Linked DNA regions of Bradyrhizobium diazoefficiens. The protein of the gene in region 1 interacts with the protein of each later gene in a pairwise test. Links are inferred from orthologs where the notes say so. Each region holds a gene or a part of one and is shown on either strand. Other genes may lie near its edges. The genes, in order: JJC00_RS30740 and ptsN.

What was found.
Region 2: the proteins of JJC00_RS30740 (region 1) and ptsN interact in binary tests that used the Escherichia coli proteins (3 or more experiments, as listed by UniProt). The link is inferred for Bradyrhizobium diazoefficiens from one-to-one orthologs.

What each region holds. Positions count from the first base shown.
Region 1 is NZ_CP067102.1:6,610,237-6,617,012, forward strand. The notes cover bases 2,416-5,674. They hold JJC00_RS30740 (sensor histidine kinase), read right to left. Parts: upstream 5,340-5,674; coding sequence 2,616-5,339; downstream 2,416-2,615. Other genes in these bases: JJC00_RS30735 (response regulator), read right to left, coding at 2,416-2,619; JJC00_RS30745 (K(+)-transporting ATPase subunit C), read right to left, coding at 5,380-5,674. Also shown: ligD (DNA ligase D), read right to left, coding at 1-786; JJC00_RS30730 (Ku protein), read left to right, coding at 905-1,792; more of JJC00_RS30735, read right to left, coding at 1,930-2,415; more of JJC00_RS30745, read right to left, coding at 5,675-5,985; potassium-transporting ATPase subunit KdpB, read right to left, coding at 6,143-6,776. UniProt on the Escherichia coli protein: Member of the two-component regulatory system KdpD/KdpE involved in the regulation of the kdp operon. KdpD may function as a membrane-associated protein kinase that phosphorylates KdpE in response to environmental signals.
Region 2 is NZ_CP067102.1:117,567-123,821, reverse strand. The notes cover bases 1,825-4,562. They hold ptsN (PTS IIA-like nitrogen regulatory protein PtsN), read left to right. Parts: upstream 1,825-2,831; coding sequence 2,832-3,293; downstream 3,294-4,562. Other genes in these bases: JJC00_RS00535 (hypothetical protein), read left to right, coding at 3,548-4,562; hpf (ribosome hibernation-promoting factor, HPF/YfiA family), read left to right, coding at 2,012-2,611; rpoN (RNA polymerase factor sigma-54), read left to right, coding at 1,825-1,928. Outside these bases: lptB (LPS export ABC transporter ATP-binding protein), read left to right, coding at 1-212; more of rpoN, read left to right, coding at 303-1,824; more of JJC00_RS00535, read left to right, coding at 4,563-5,014; JJC00_RS00530 (DNA adenine methylase), read left to right, coding at 5,014-5,964. UniProt on the Escherichia coli protein: Seems to have a role in regulating nitrogen assimilation.

The DNA.
Region 1 (6,776 bases):
GAAGTCCGGCATCTCCGAGACCTTCCTGGCCGTGGTCGCGGTCGTCGCCTTCCCTTTCGCGACCTTGCCCTTTGCGGCCGCGCCGCTCTTGAGCGCCGCGCGAGGCGCCGGCTTGACGGTCCGCCCCTTGGTCTCCTCGGCACGGTTGGACTGCCAGACCGCATCGGCCTTGCCCTTGGTGCCCTTCGCCAGCATGAACGGCTTTGGCGCGCGGCCCTTGCCGCCGGCGATCTGGTCCATGGCGCGGCCGGAGGCGACCGACTTGTCCTCCGCCAGAATATCCTCGCCCTCGCTAGCGTATTCGTCGCGGTGCTTGATCAGCAGCCAGTTGGTGCGCTTGCCGCCGCTGCGGTCGTGCCGCATCCGCACCAGCACCCAGCTGCCATGCAGCTTCTCGCCGTGGAGGGTGAACTTGAGGTCGCCCTTTTTGAAACCGGCTTCCGGGTCATCGGATTCCCAGGTGCCGCGGTCCCACAGCATCACCGTGCCGCCGCCATATTGGCCTTCGGGAATTGTCCCTTCGAAATCGCCATAGTCGAGCGGATGGTCTTCGACCTCCACCGCCAGCCGCTTGTCGTGCGGATCGAGCGAGGGGCCCTTCGTCACCGCCCAGGACTTGAACACGCCGTCGAATTCGAGGCGGAAATCGTAATGCAGCCGGGTCGCGTCATGCTTCTGGATCACGAAGCGGCGCTGCCTCGATGGCGCAACCGCGGCCTCGCCTGACGGCTCCGGCGTCTTCTCGAAATCGCGTTTCTGTCGGTAAGTGGAGAGTTTTCGCAGCACGACCGGTCCCGCATTCTCTAATCGCGTTGAAGCCTATCACGGCAAAAGTCCCACCCGGAACCAAAACCCTATGGGGCGGTTGGGGTTCCAAAACGCCTTGAAATCACTGGAGAACGGAATGGCCCCGCGCGCTTATTGGAAGGGAACGTTGAAACTCTCGCTGGTCAGCTGCCCGGTCGCACTCTACCCCGCGACCACGGCGGCCGAGAAGACCCGGTTTCACATGATCAACCGCGAGACCGGCAACCGGCTCAAGCAGCAGATGGTGGATTCTGAGACCGGCGACGTCGTCGAAAGCGACCAGAAGGGCCGCGGTTACGAGCTGCGCAAAGGAAAATATGTCGAGATCGAGCCGGAGGAGCTCGAGGCGGTGCAGATCGAGAGCAACCACACCATCGACATCGAGAGTTTTGTGCCGAGCGAGGAGATCGACCAGCGCTATCTCAACCACCCCTATTATATCACCCCCGAGGGCAAGGCTGCGGTGGATGCCTTTGCCGTGATCCGCGACGCCATGAAGGACCAGGACCGCGTCGCGCTCGCCAAGATCGTGTTGACCAACCGCGAGCACATCATCGCGATCGAGCCGCTCGGCAAGGGTCTGCTCGGCACCACGCTGCGCTTCCCATATGAGCTGCGCGACGAGGATCAGTTTTTCGATGACATCAAGAGCCCGAAGATCACCAAGGACATGGTCCAGCTCGCCGGCCACATCCTGCACACCAAGACGGCGCATTTCGACCCAAGCAAATTCAAGGATGAGTATGAGACCGCGTTGAAGGCGCTGGTGAAGCGCAAGGCGAGCGGCAAGACAATCGAGCTGCCGGAGGAGCCCGAGGAGCGCCCGAGCAACGTCGTCAGCCTGATGGATGCGTTGAAGCAAAGCTTAAAGCGACGTGGTGGGAAGAAGACGGCGGCGAAGTCCCATGCGCGGCGGGCAACGGGGCGGCACCGTACTGCGAAGAAGGCGCACCGGTCGACAGCGCGGCACAGGAAGGCGGGCTAACGACCCCCGTCATTGCGAGCGCAGCGAAGCAATCGAGAGTCCCTCCGCGGAGACAATCTGGATTGCTTCGCTGCACTCGCAATGACGATGTTGATGCAGGCTCGCGCTACACCCTCAGCCGTGGTCGACGCGAGAGCTTAATCCCCCGCCTTCAGCCGGTACCCGATCCCGGTCTCCGTCAGCACATATTGCGGCCGCTCCGGATCGGCTTCGATCTTCTGGCGGAGCTGGCGGACGTAGACGCGCAGATATTGCGCGTCGGTCAGCTCATCCCAGAGCTCCTTGAGCAGGAAGCGGTGGGTCAGCACCTTGCCGGCGTGCTGAACCAGCACGCGCAGCAGGTCATATTCCTTCGGCGACAGCTTTATCTCGCGCTCGCCGAGCTTGACGATGCGGCGGACGAGATCGACCGAGAGATCGCCGGTACGAAACACCGGGCGTTCGCCCTGGACCTGAAGCTGGTGACGGAGCGCGGCGCGCAGCCGTGCCAGCAGCTCGTCCATGCCGAACGGCTTGGTCAGATAATCATCGGCACCGAGATCGAGCGCCTGCACCTTGCCGGCCTCGTCGCCGCGGCTCGACAGCACCACGATCGGCACGCTCTCATTGCGGGCACGGATGGTGCGCAACAGCTCGTGGCCCTGGATGTCGGGCAGACCGAGATCGAGAATGATCAGCGCGGGATCCTCGGTGAGCTTCTCCAGCGCGATCTTGCCGTTCGACGCCTCCAGGATCTCGTAGCCCTGCGTCGACAACCCCATCCGCAGCAATTTGCGGATCGGCGGCTCGTCGTCGATCACCAAAACCTTGATCGGGGCAGCACTCATGCGGCGGTATCCAATGCTTTGGTCTGTGTCGGGACGGGCAGACGGATGGTGAGGACAGCGCCGCTCCGGTCACTGCGGTTGGCGGCCGCGATCGTGCCGCGCATCGCCTCGACGAAGCCGCGCGAGATGGCAAGCCCGAGCCCGGTGCCGGGACGAACGCGGTCGCCCTTCTGCGCGCGATAGAACTTGTCGAACACGCTCTCGAGCTCGTCGGGCGAAATGCCGTCGCCTTCGTCGGCGATCTCCAGCACCACTTGATCACGTTCGCGCCGGCTCTTGATCGCGATCGTGGTCTCGGGCAGCGAGTATTTCGCGGCATTGTCGAGCAGGTTGAACAGCACCTGCTCAAACAGCACGGCGTCGAGCTCGAGCATCGGCAGATCGGCGGCCAGAACCAGCGCGACCTTGTGCGCGGCCAGGATCTTTGATGCCCGCCGCAGCGCGCTGCCGACGATCTCGCCGAGATCGTGCAGCGCCGTGTTTGGCACGATGGCGCCGGATTCGAGCTTGGTCATGTCGAGCAGATTGGCGATGAAGCGGTTGAGCCGCTCGGATTCGTCGATCACGGTAGCGAGCAGATCGCGCTTCTCGGTGTCGGACAGCGCGCCGGCGAGATCGCGCATGGTCGAAGCTGCGCCTAGCACGGAGGCCAGTGGCGTCTTCAGATCGTGCGAGATCGACGTCAACAGCGCGGAGCGCAGCCGCTCGGACTCGACGGTACGCTTGACCCGGTCCATGTCCTCGACCAGCAGCACGCGCTCGATCGCGAGCGCACCCTGGTCCACCAGCGCATCCAGCAGCCGGCGCTGGTCCGGCGTCAGCAGCGGGCCGGTGCGGTCGTCGTCGATGCCGATCACGCCGATCGGGCCGCGCCCGGTTCGCATCGGGAGGAACAGCCGCTTGGCGCCCGGCAGGGTATCCGAACCGCGGCCGGCGGAGCGATCATTGCTCCAGGCCCAGTTGGCGGCGGCGAGATCGGCCTGGTCGAGCTGGTCCTCCGGCGGATAGCCCGATTTCACCGTCAGAAGCCCATCCTCCGGCAGCAGCAGCACCACACGGACCTTCAGCATCAGCGCGATCTGATAAGCCGACGCCCACAACACGTCGTCGAGCGTGGCGGTGCCGGCGAGCTTGCGGCTGAAGGCATAGAGCTGCTCGGTGGTCCTGATGCGGCCGATCGCGGTGTCGGCCTGCGTGCGCACGCGCGCCGCGACATTCGAGACCAGGATCGCGATCAGCATGAAGAAGAAGAACGCCGCGACGTTGGTTGGATCGGTGATGGTGAAGGTGTAGACCGGCGGCAGAAAGAAGAAATTATAGGCGAGCGAGGCTGCGAGGCTCGCGAGCAGTGACGGCCACAGGCCGTAGCGCACCGCGACAGCCACCACTGCGGTGAGCAGCACGAGATCCACGTTCTCGATGCCGAACCGCGGCTGCAGCAGCACCGCGGCGCCGAGGCCGACCAGCACGATGCCGAGCGCCTTCAGATAGGGCAGTGGATTGAACGGCTCGGATCGCGCCGCGGTCTGCACCGCAGTTTTGGGCGCCGCCTCGTCCGGCAGCTCGTCGCCGGGGATGACGTGAACGCTGATATTGCCGGCGCGGCGCACCAGATCGTGGACGACGGAGCCGCGCGCCATCTCGAACCAGCGCGAGCGCGTCGACTTGCCGATCACGATCTGGGTGACGTTGTTGCCTTGCGCGAAATTGATGACGTCATCGGCGATACGTCGGCCGACCGCGGGGATGGTCAGCGCCTCGCCGCCGAGCGACTCCGCAAGCCGCAGCGTATCGGCCAGCCGGTCGCGTTCCTGGTCCGAGAGCTGAAGCGAGCGCCGCGTCTCGATCGAAATCGCGGTGAACGGCGCATGCAGCCGGTCGGCCAGCCGCTTGGTGTAGCGCACGAGCCCGGCCGCACGCGGGTCCTCGCTGACACAGACGAGGATGCGCTCGCCCGCAGCCCAGGGACCGGCGATGGCGTTGGCCTGCATGTGGGTGAGCAGCTGCTCGTCGACACGCTCGGCCGTACGCCGCAGCGCGAGCTCGCGCAGCGCGGTCAGATTGCCCGGCGAGAAATAGTGCTCCAGCGCCCGCTCGGCCTGCTTGGGAACATAGACCTTGCCCTCACGCAGGCGCTGGATCAGATCGTCGGGCGTGAGGTCGATCAGCTCGATCGCATCGGCACGATCGAAGATCGAATCGGGCACGGTCTCGCGCACCCGCACATGGGTGATCTGCGCGACGACATCGTTCAGGCTCTCGATGTGCTGGATGTTGACGGCGGTGTAGACGTCGATGCCGTGGGACAGCAGCTCCTCGACGTCGAGATAGCGCTTGGGGTGGCGGCTGCCTGCGGCGTTGGTGTGGGCGAGCTCGTCGACCAATGCGATCTTCGGGCGCCGCGCGATCACAGCGTCGAGGTCCATCTCCTCGACCACCTGCCCGCGATACTCGAGTCGCTTGCGCGGCACCACTTCGAGCCCGCGCACCAGCGCCTCGGTCTCGGCGCGGCCATGGGTCTCGACGAAGCCGACCACGACATCCGTGCCGGACTTACGCCTCGCATGGGCGCTTTGCAACATCTCGTAGGTCTTGCCGACGCCGGGGGCGGCCCCGACGAAGATTTTCAGCTTGCCGCTCGCGCTCTCCTCCCGGCGGGCTGCCTCCAGCAGCGCCTCGGGAGACGGACGTTGTTCGGGATCGCGGCGCTGTTGAACCATCAGCGCAATATAATCATCCGGGCATTCGCGGCCTAGAGCGCTACTTCGCGGACGCACGATCCAGGGCGAGGTTCAGGGCAAGAACGTTAACCCGGGGTTCGCCGAACAGGCCGAGCAGGCGGCCCTGGGTGTTCGAGGCGACGATCTGCTCAAGCCGGTCCTCCGGTATGCTCCGCGCCTTGGCGACGCGCGGCACCTGGAATTGCGCCGCTTCCGGGGAAATATCCGGATCGAGCCCGCTCGCCGAGGTCGTGACCAGATCCACGGGGACGGAAGCGTTCGGGTTCTCGGCTTTCAGCTTGTCGACGTCCTCCTTCAGCCGGTCGGCCAGCGCCTTGCTGGTCGGGCCGAGATTGGAGCCGCCCGAATTGGCGGCGTTGTAGGGCGCCGAGACCGTCTTGGTCGAATCATTCGGGTCCGGCGCAAGCGTCGCCGAGGGACGGCCGTGGAAATATTTGTCGTCCTTGAACTCCTGGCCGATCAGGGCGGAGCCGAACACCTTGCCATCCTTCTCGATCAGGCTGCCTTGCGCCTGTGCGGGGAAGATCACGCCGGCAATGCCGGTCATCGCGAGTGGATAGGCAACGCCCGTGATGGCGGTGAGCACCAGCAGCAGGACGATGGCGGGACGGATTTCTCTGAGCATGTTAGGTCTCCTATTAGTTCGTCATTGCGAGCGAAGCATCTCTGCTGTCGTTCCGGGGCGATGCGAAGCATCGAACCCGGAACCTCGATATTCCGGGTTCGCCTCTTCGAGGCGCCCCGGAATGACGGAGAGATTCGCTTCGCTCGCAATGTCGGGGTCAGGCCAGGTGTAACGCGACAACCACGAGGTCGATCGCCTTGATGCCGATGAAGGGGATGACGATGCCGCCGAGGCCGTAGATCAAGAGGTTCCGGCGGAGCAGTGCGCCGGCACCAACGGCACGATAGGCGACGCCCTTCAGGGCCAGCGGGATCAACCCGATGATGACGAGCGCATTGAAGATGATCGCCGACAGGATGGCGCTCTGCGGGCTCGACAGGTTCATGACGTTGAGCACGTTGAGCTGCGGATAGAACGCCAGGAACATCGCCGGGATGATCGCAAAATACTTTGCGACATCGTTGGCGATCGAGAAGGTCGTCAGCGCACCGCGCGTCATCAACAACTGCTTGCCGATCTCGACCACCTCGATCAGCTTGGTCGGGTTGGAGTCGAGGTCGACCATATTGCCGGCCTCGCGCGCGGCCTGGGTGCCGGTGTTCATGGCGACACCGACGTCGGCCTGCGCGAGCGCCGGAGCGTCGTTGGTGCCATCGCCGCACATCGCAACCAGCTTGCCCTTGCCCTGCTCGTCGCGGATCAGCTTCAGCTTGTCCTCGGGGGTTGCCTGCGCCAGGAAATCGTCAACGCCGGCTTCCGCTGCGATCGCGGCGGCCGTCATCGGATTATCG
Region 2 (6,255 bases), 6.5 Mb from region 1 along the record:
CGGTCGGCGACATTCAGGACCTGGTCCGCCATCTCACCAATCGCGGCATCGGCGTGCTGATCACCGACCACAATGTGCGCGAGACGCTCGGTCTCACCGACCGCGCCTATATCGTCTATGCCGGTGAAATCCTGACGGAGGGGAGCCCGGACGAGATCGTCGCGGATCCGGATGTTCGGCGCCTTTACCTTGGCGAGGAATTCCGCCTCTAGCCCTTTTTTCCATTTCGTCAAGGCGTGTACATCGGGTCAGGACTAAGATAAGCAAGAATCGGACCAATTTTCGGGAACGGTTCTTGTTAGATGGCGCTTTCGCAGAGATTAGAGTTCCGGCAATCGCAGTCGCTGGTCATGACGCCGCAGCTGATGCAGGCGATCAAGCTGCTGCAATTGTCCAATCTCGATCTCACGACCTTCGTGGAGGAGGAGCTCGAGCGTAATCCCCTGCTGGAGCGGGCCAATGACGAGGCCCCCGGCGAAGCCCCGGCCGAGGCCGGCCAGTTCAGCGACCACGATGGTGATGATTCAGGCAATCAGGGTGCCGATGACGGCTTTGGCGGCAGCGGCAACGCCTTCGAGCCCGGCCAGGAAGAATGGATGAGCAAGGATCTCGGCACCCGCGCCGAGATCGAGCAGACCCTGGACACGGGCCTGGACAATGTCTTCTCCGAGGAGCCGGCCGAGGCGGCTGCGCGCAATGCGCAGGACGTCGCGCCGACCACCTATACCGAATGGGGCGGCGGTGCCTCCGGTGACGAGGACTACAATCTCGAGGCCTTTGTCGCGGCAGAGATGACGCTCGGCGATCATCTGGCCGAGCAGCTCTCGGTTGCCTTCGCCGGGCCGGCGCAGCGCATGATCGGGCAGTACCTGATCGACCTCGTCGACGAGGCCGGCTATCTGCCGCCCGATCTCGGCCAGGCGGCCGAGCGGCTTGGCGCAACGCAAGCCGATGTCGAGGGCGTTCTTGCCGTGCTGCAAAAATTCGATCCGCCCGGCGTCTGCGCGCGCAATTTGAGCGAATGCCTGGCAATCCAGCTCCGCGAGCTCGACCGCTACGATCCGGCGATGCAGGCGCTCGTCGAGCATCTCGATCTCCTCGCCAAGCGCGACATCGCCGCCTTGCGCAAGCTTTGCGGCGTCGACGATGAAGATATCGGCGACATGATCGGCGAGATCCGCCGCCTCAATCCCAAGCCCGGCATGAAATTCGGCTCGGCGCGGCTGCAGACCATGGTGCCCGACGTCTATGTCCGCCCGGGTCCGGACGGCGGCTGGCATGTCGAGCTCAACAGCGACACCTTGCCGCGCGTGCTGGTGAACCAGACCTACTATTCCGAGCTGTCGAAGAAAAAAGGCAAGGACGGCGACAAGTCGTATTTCACCGACGCGCTGCAGAATGCGACCTGGCTGGTGCGCGCACTCGACCAGCGCGCCCGCACGATCCTGAAAGTTGCGACCGAGATCGTGCGCCAGCAGGACGGCTTCTTCACCCATGGTGTCGCGCATCTGCGACCGCTGAATCTCAAGGCGGTGGCGGACGCGATCCAGATGCATGAATCCACGGTGTCGCGCGTCACCGCCAATAAATACATGGCGACAAATCGCGGCACATTCGAGTTGAAATATTTCTTCACGGCGTCGATCGCTTCGGCCGACGGCGGCGAGGCGCATTCCGCCGAAGCCGTGCGCCACCACATCAAGCAGCTGATTGATTCGGAGGCGCCCTCCGCGATCCTGTCGGATGATACCATCGTGGAACGCTTGCGCGCTTCGGGCATTGATATTGCCCGCCGCACGGTCGCGAAGTACCGCGAAGCCATGCGCATTCCGTCCTCGGTGCAACGCCGTCGCGACAAGCAGAGCGCTCTTGGTAACATCCTTTCCACCGCAATGTCCGATCGCTCCCGCAACACCGAACCGGCCTGATTGCGCTGGCGCGAAATCGCGCTACTCTCATCCCCCCATCGCGACCGATCCAAGCTGGGCAGTCAAACCAAGCGAGGCATCACATGACTCTTCGGATTTCGGGCAAGAGCGTCAGCGTCGGCGAGGCCCTGCGCGGCCGCGTGACCGACCGGACCGAAGAGGTCCTCCGTAAATATTTCGACGGCAATTATTCCGGACATATCACGCTCAGCAAGGACGGCTTCGGCTTCCGCACCGATTGTGCGCTGCATCTTGATTCCGGCATTACGCTGGAAGCCGATTCGAATGCGCCGGACGCCTATGCCAGCGCCGACCAGGCGCTGATCATGATCGAGAAGCGGCTCAAGCGCTACAAGAGCCGGCTCAAGGACCGCTCCGCCCGCAAGGCCCATGTCGCCTCCGCGGCGCTGGCTGCGCTAAACGCGACTGCTTACGTGCTGGAGGCGCCGGGCGAGGATGGCGAAGAGGATGAGGTCACCGGCTACAGCCCCGTGATCATCGCCGAGGCGACGACGTCGCTGAAGCAGATGTCGGTCAGTGAGGCCGTCATGGAACTCGACCTCAGCGGAGCACCCTGCCTGGTATTCCAGCACGGTTCCTCAGGCCGGGTGAACATCATCTACCGCCGGGCTGACGGCAATGTCGGCTGGATCGACCCGCCGGGTGCCAAATCGGACGGCTAGGGCGGCCCCGTATCAACCACAGCCTCAACAATGACCGGGGCAAAGCCGCACGCGGCAGTTGGCACCGGGATTGCGTTGGAGTAGAAGCGCCCCACATCAGGACTTACCGAACCTTGGCTAAGTCCGCCTCCTGCTTCACCTTCTTGACGCCGGCCGGGCTCGATCTGATCGAGCCGGCCAATTCGGAACCTGACGGTTTAATTCACCTCGGAACACTTCCATGCCGATTACCGATCTGGTCGCGCCCGAGGCGATACTTCCGGCATTGAAGGTCAACAGCAAGAAACAGGCGCTCCAGGAACTCGCGGCCAAGGCCGCCGAGTTGACCGGCCAGAACGAGCGTTCGGTGTTCGAGGTGCTGCTTCAGCGCGAGAAGCTCGGCACCACCGCGGTCGGCTACGGCGTCGCCATTCCCCACGGCAAGCTACCCAAGCTGGAAAAGATCTTTGGCCTGTTCGCCCGGCTCGATCGCCCGATCGATTTCGAGGCGATGGACGCCCAGCCGGTCGATCTGGTCTTCCTGCTGCTCGCCCCCGAAGGTGCCGGCGCCGATCACCTCAAGGCCCTCGCCCGCATCGCCCGCCTGCTGCGCGACCAGGACATCGCCAAAAAACTCCGCGCCTCGCGCGATGCGCAAGCGATCTATTCGGTGCTCGCCCTGCCGCCGGCGACCGCGGCTTAATAAACCGGTCTCCAACCGTTCAGATGAATCCTGACCTTGCCCACGCAAGTGCCAGCAAAGTCTGACATGCCGGCGAGCCACTTGATGTAAGGGTTTAAAAAGTGGTGCGCAGGAAAGGATTGGCTGTGCCGATCTGCAAGATGCTGATCTTTATAGCATTTTCTTGAGCTCGTCGAGACGTTGTTACACAGTCCTGTTGCGCACTTGGGGGCAAGTTCCGGCTTCGGTGCCGGAGCGCGGCTAGCACCTTCGTCTTGTGGACGAGCGTCAGTATCCGCTTCAACACCTCTCAACCGGCAGTTGCTTCGGCAGGCGGGATCGTGTTTCGTCAGCGGTTGGGAGGGGCGCTCATCATGTATGCCGGCTTTAAGCTCGTTGACCTTCAGCTCGAAGATATCGATCTGGATGACAAGAATCCACGGATCGTCTCGCAGACCGCATTAAGCACGCAGGCGGCTATTCTGGCTTATCTCTACGAGAACGAGGAGCTAGAGGCCTTCATCAAGCGGATTGCATCGGAAGGCCACAACATCGGGGCGGAGCGACCTTACGTCGTCAAGAAGGGTTCCCGCTATGTCGTCATCGAGGGCAATACGCGCATAGCGGCCTACAAAGTCCTCACCGGCCTTTTGAAGCCGCCCAAAGACTATGCCGATTCTGTGCCGCACGTCTCCGAGGCCCTGAAGAAAGTCCTCCAGACAGTCGCATGCACGCTTGCTCCGGACCGCGACGCATTGATGCCCGTGATGGCAGGCGCCCATTTTGGCAGAGGCGACAAATCCCAGTGGGGCTATCTCGGCAGCAGGCAGGCGATCTACAATGAGTGGAAGTCCGATAAGTCGCTTGCGAAGATCGCCAAGGTTTTCAGACTCACGCAAGGAGAGGTGAAAGACCTCATTCTTGAGTATCAGCTGTATCTAAAGGCGCTGTCCCTCAATTGGACGCCGAAAGAAAAAGACGTTCTCCTCAAACCGAACGTTGCCTTCAATCCTCCTGTCCGCTTCTTGCAGACCAGCGGCCACAAAGCCAAAATGGGCATCACCTACGATGCTGCCAATCTGAAGGTCGTGTTTGCATCTGGCGCTGACAAGAAATTCAAGCACCTCATCAAGAAGCTTGTCGTAAATCCCGAACGTGGATTGGGCGCGACCGCATCATACGACAGCGTTTTCTCGGACTACGATGAATCCGGCACCGGTTCAAAAGCGTCCAAGAAGAAGGGTGGCGAAAAGAAGACGGGAGGCACAGGCGGAACGGGAGCGGGTTCATCTGGCGGGGGCTCTGGAGGCGGCACGGGTGGAGGGGCGACCGGCGGAAAGACCACGCTCAAGCCCGGCACTCTCTTCGGCTATCATCCCAAGAAGATGAATAGCGGCCTGATTACGCAGCTCCTCAAAGAAGCCAAAGACATCAATTATAAAAAACTTCCCGCTGCGGCGACTTTCTTGCTGCGCAACATCGTCGAGTCCATTCTGAAACACATCATTGATGACCAAGGCGGCAACAAGCTCGGAAAGTCGCACGACTTGGAAAGCGCTCTCAATCTCATTGCGAGCAATGCAATCACGCTTCCGTCTGGCGATAAGAAAATATTAGCGGAGTTCAAGAAGGATCACCTCGCGTATTTGAACCTTGGGGCGCATGGAAACGTGATCCCAAACGAGACGCGTCTGGCGGCCGCTCGGGATTCCATTGATCAGTTTGTAAAGAAGTATGTGTGATGATTGGCTCGCCACTTCGATATCCGGGCGGGAAGGCGAAGCTTTTCCCATTTTTCGTCGAGTTGATCAGAGAGAATAAGCTTTTCGGCCGCGACTATTGCGAACCGTATGCGGGCGGGGCTGGCTTGGCGATTCGGCTCCTCACGACCGGCTTCGTCGACAAGGTCTCAATCAACGACATAGATCCGTCGATCTACGCATTTTGGATGTCGGCCCTGTTTGACACTGAGAAGTTCTGCCGCCTGATCGCCAAGACGCCTATCACCATTGACCAATGGCATGAGCAGCAAGAGGTCTGGCAAAATGGTGACCTCGACAACAAGCTCGCGCTTGGCTTCTCCGCTTACTTCCTCAATCGAACGAACCGCTCGGGCATCATTGAGGGCGCAGGTCCGATTGGTGGGTTCGAACAAAAAGGGAAGTGGAAGATCGACGTTCGTTTGGTCAAAGACCGGCAAATCGAGAACTTGAAGGCCCTGGCCCGCTACTCGAATCAGATCGAAGTAACGAATCTAGACGCGATGGATTTCCTTCAGAAGGTTCTGAGCAATCCGAACGCCCTGACCTATCTGGACCCGCCCTATTACGTCAAAGGGCACAAGCTCTACAAAAACTTCTATCAACCGAAAGACCACGAGGAAATTGCTCAGGCGCTCCGCAAGAAGCGCTGCGTTAATTGGGTAGTCTCATATGACGACGTGCCGGCGATTCGGTCTATCTATTCCACGTTCGACCCAATTACCTATTTGCTGAACTACAGCGCGGGCGAAAAGTCTGAAGGCCCAGAGGTCATCTTCCTGAGCGACAGCCTCAAAGCACCAACGATAACTGGCTTTGACGCTCATCACGCTCGACGGCCTGCCCTGAAAAAGCGAGCCACAATTGGCAAGAAGGTCTCGGCCTCAAAGGTCCGCAACCGGCCGAAAACTGTGCGAGGGTCGAAAATCTAAGAGGTCACCTCGTAGCATCGGCTGCGACCTTTCCCCCCATCCCCCTCATCAATTTCTAAGACATCGTTCAGCGCCGCGTCCCGGAGTTCGGCTCTTCTGCGCTCCTTGCGGCCATTGGCAGGTCCCCCACTCAAAAAGCGCGCGCTATCACCGCCCGTGCGTGAGTCGTTTTGACTCAGGCGGCCCCTCTTGCCGATCGATTCCTCCGAAAAATATGGTGACAACGCTCTTCGACTAAGGTTTTCGCGGGCCACCATCGAGAGAGAAATAGCTGTGAAGCGCTTCGCGCCT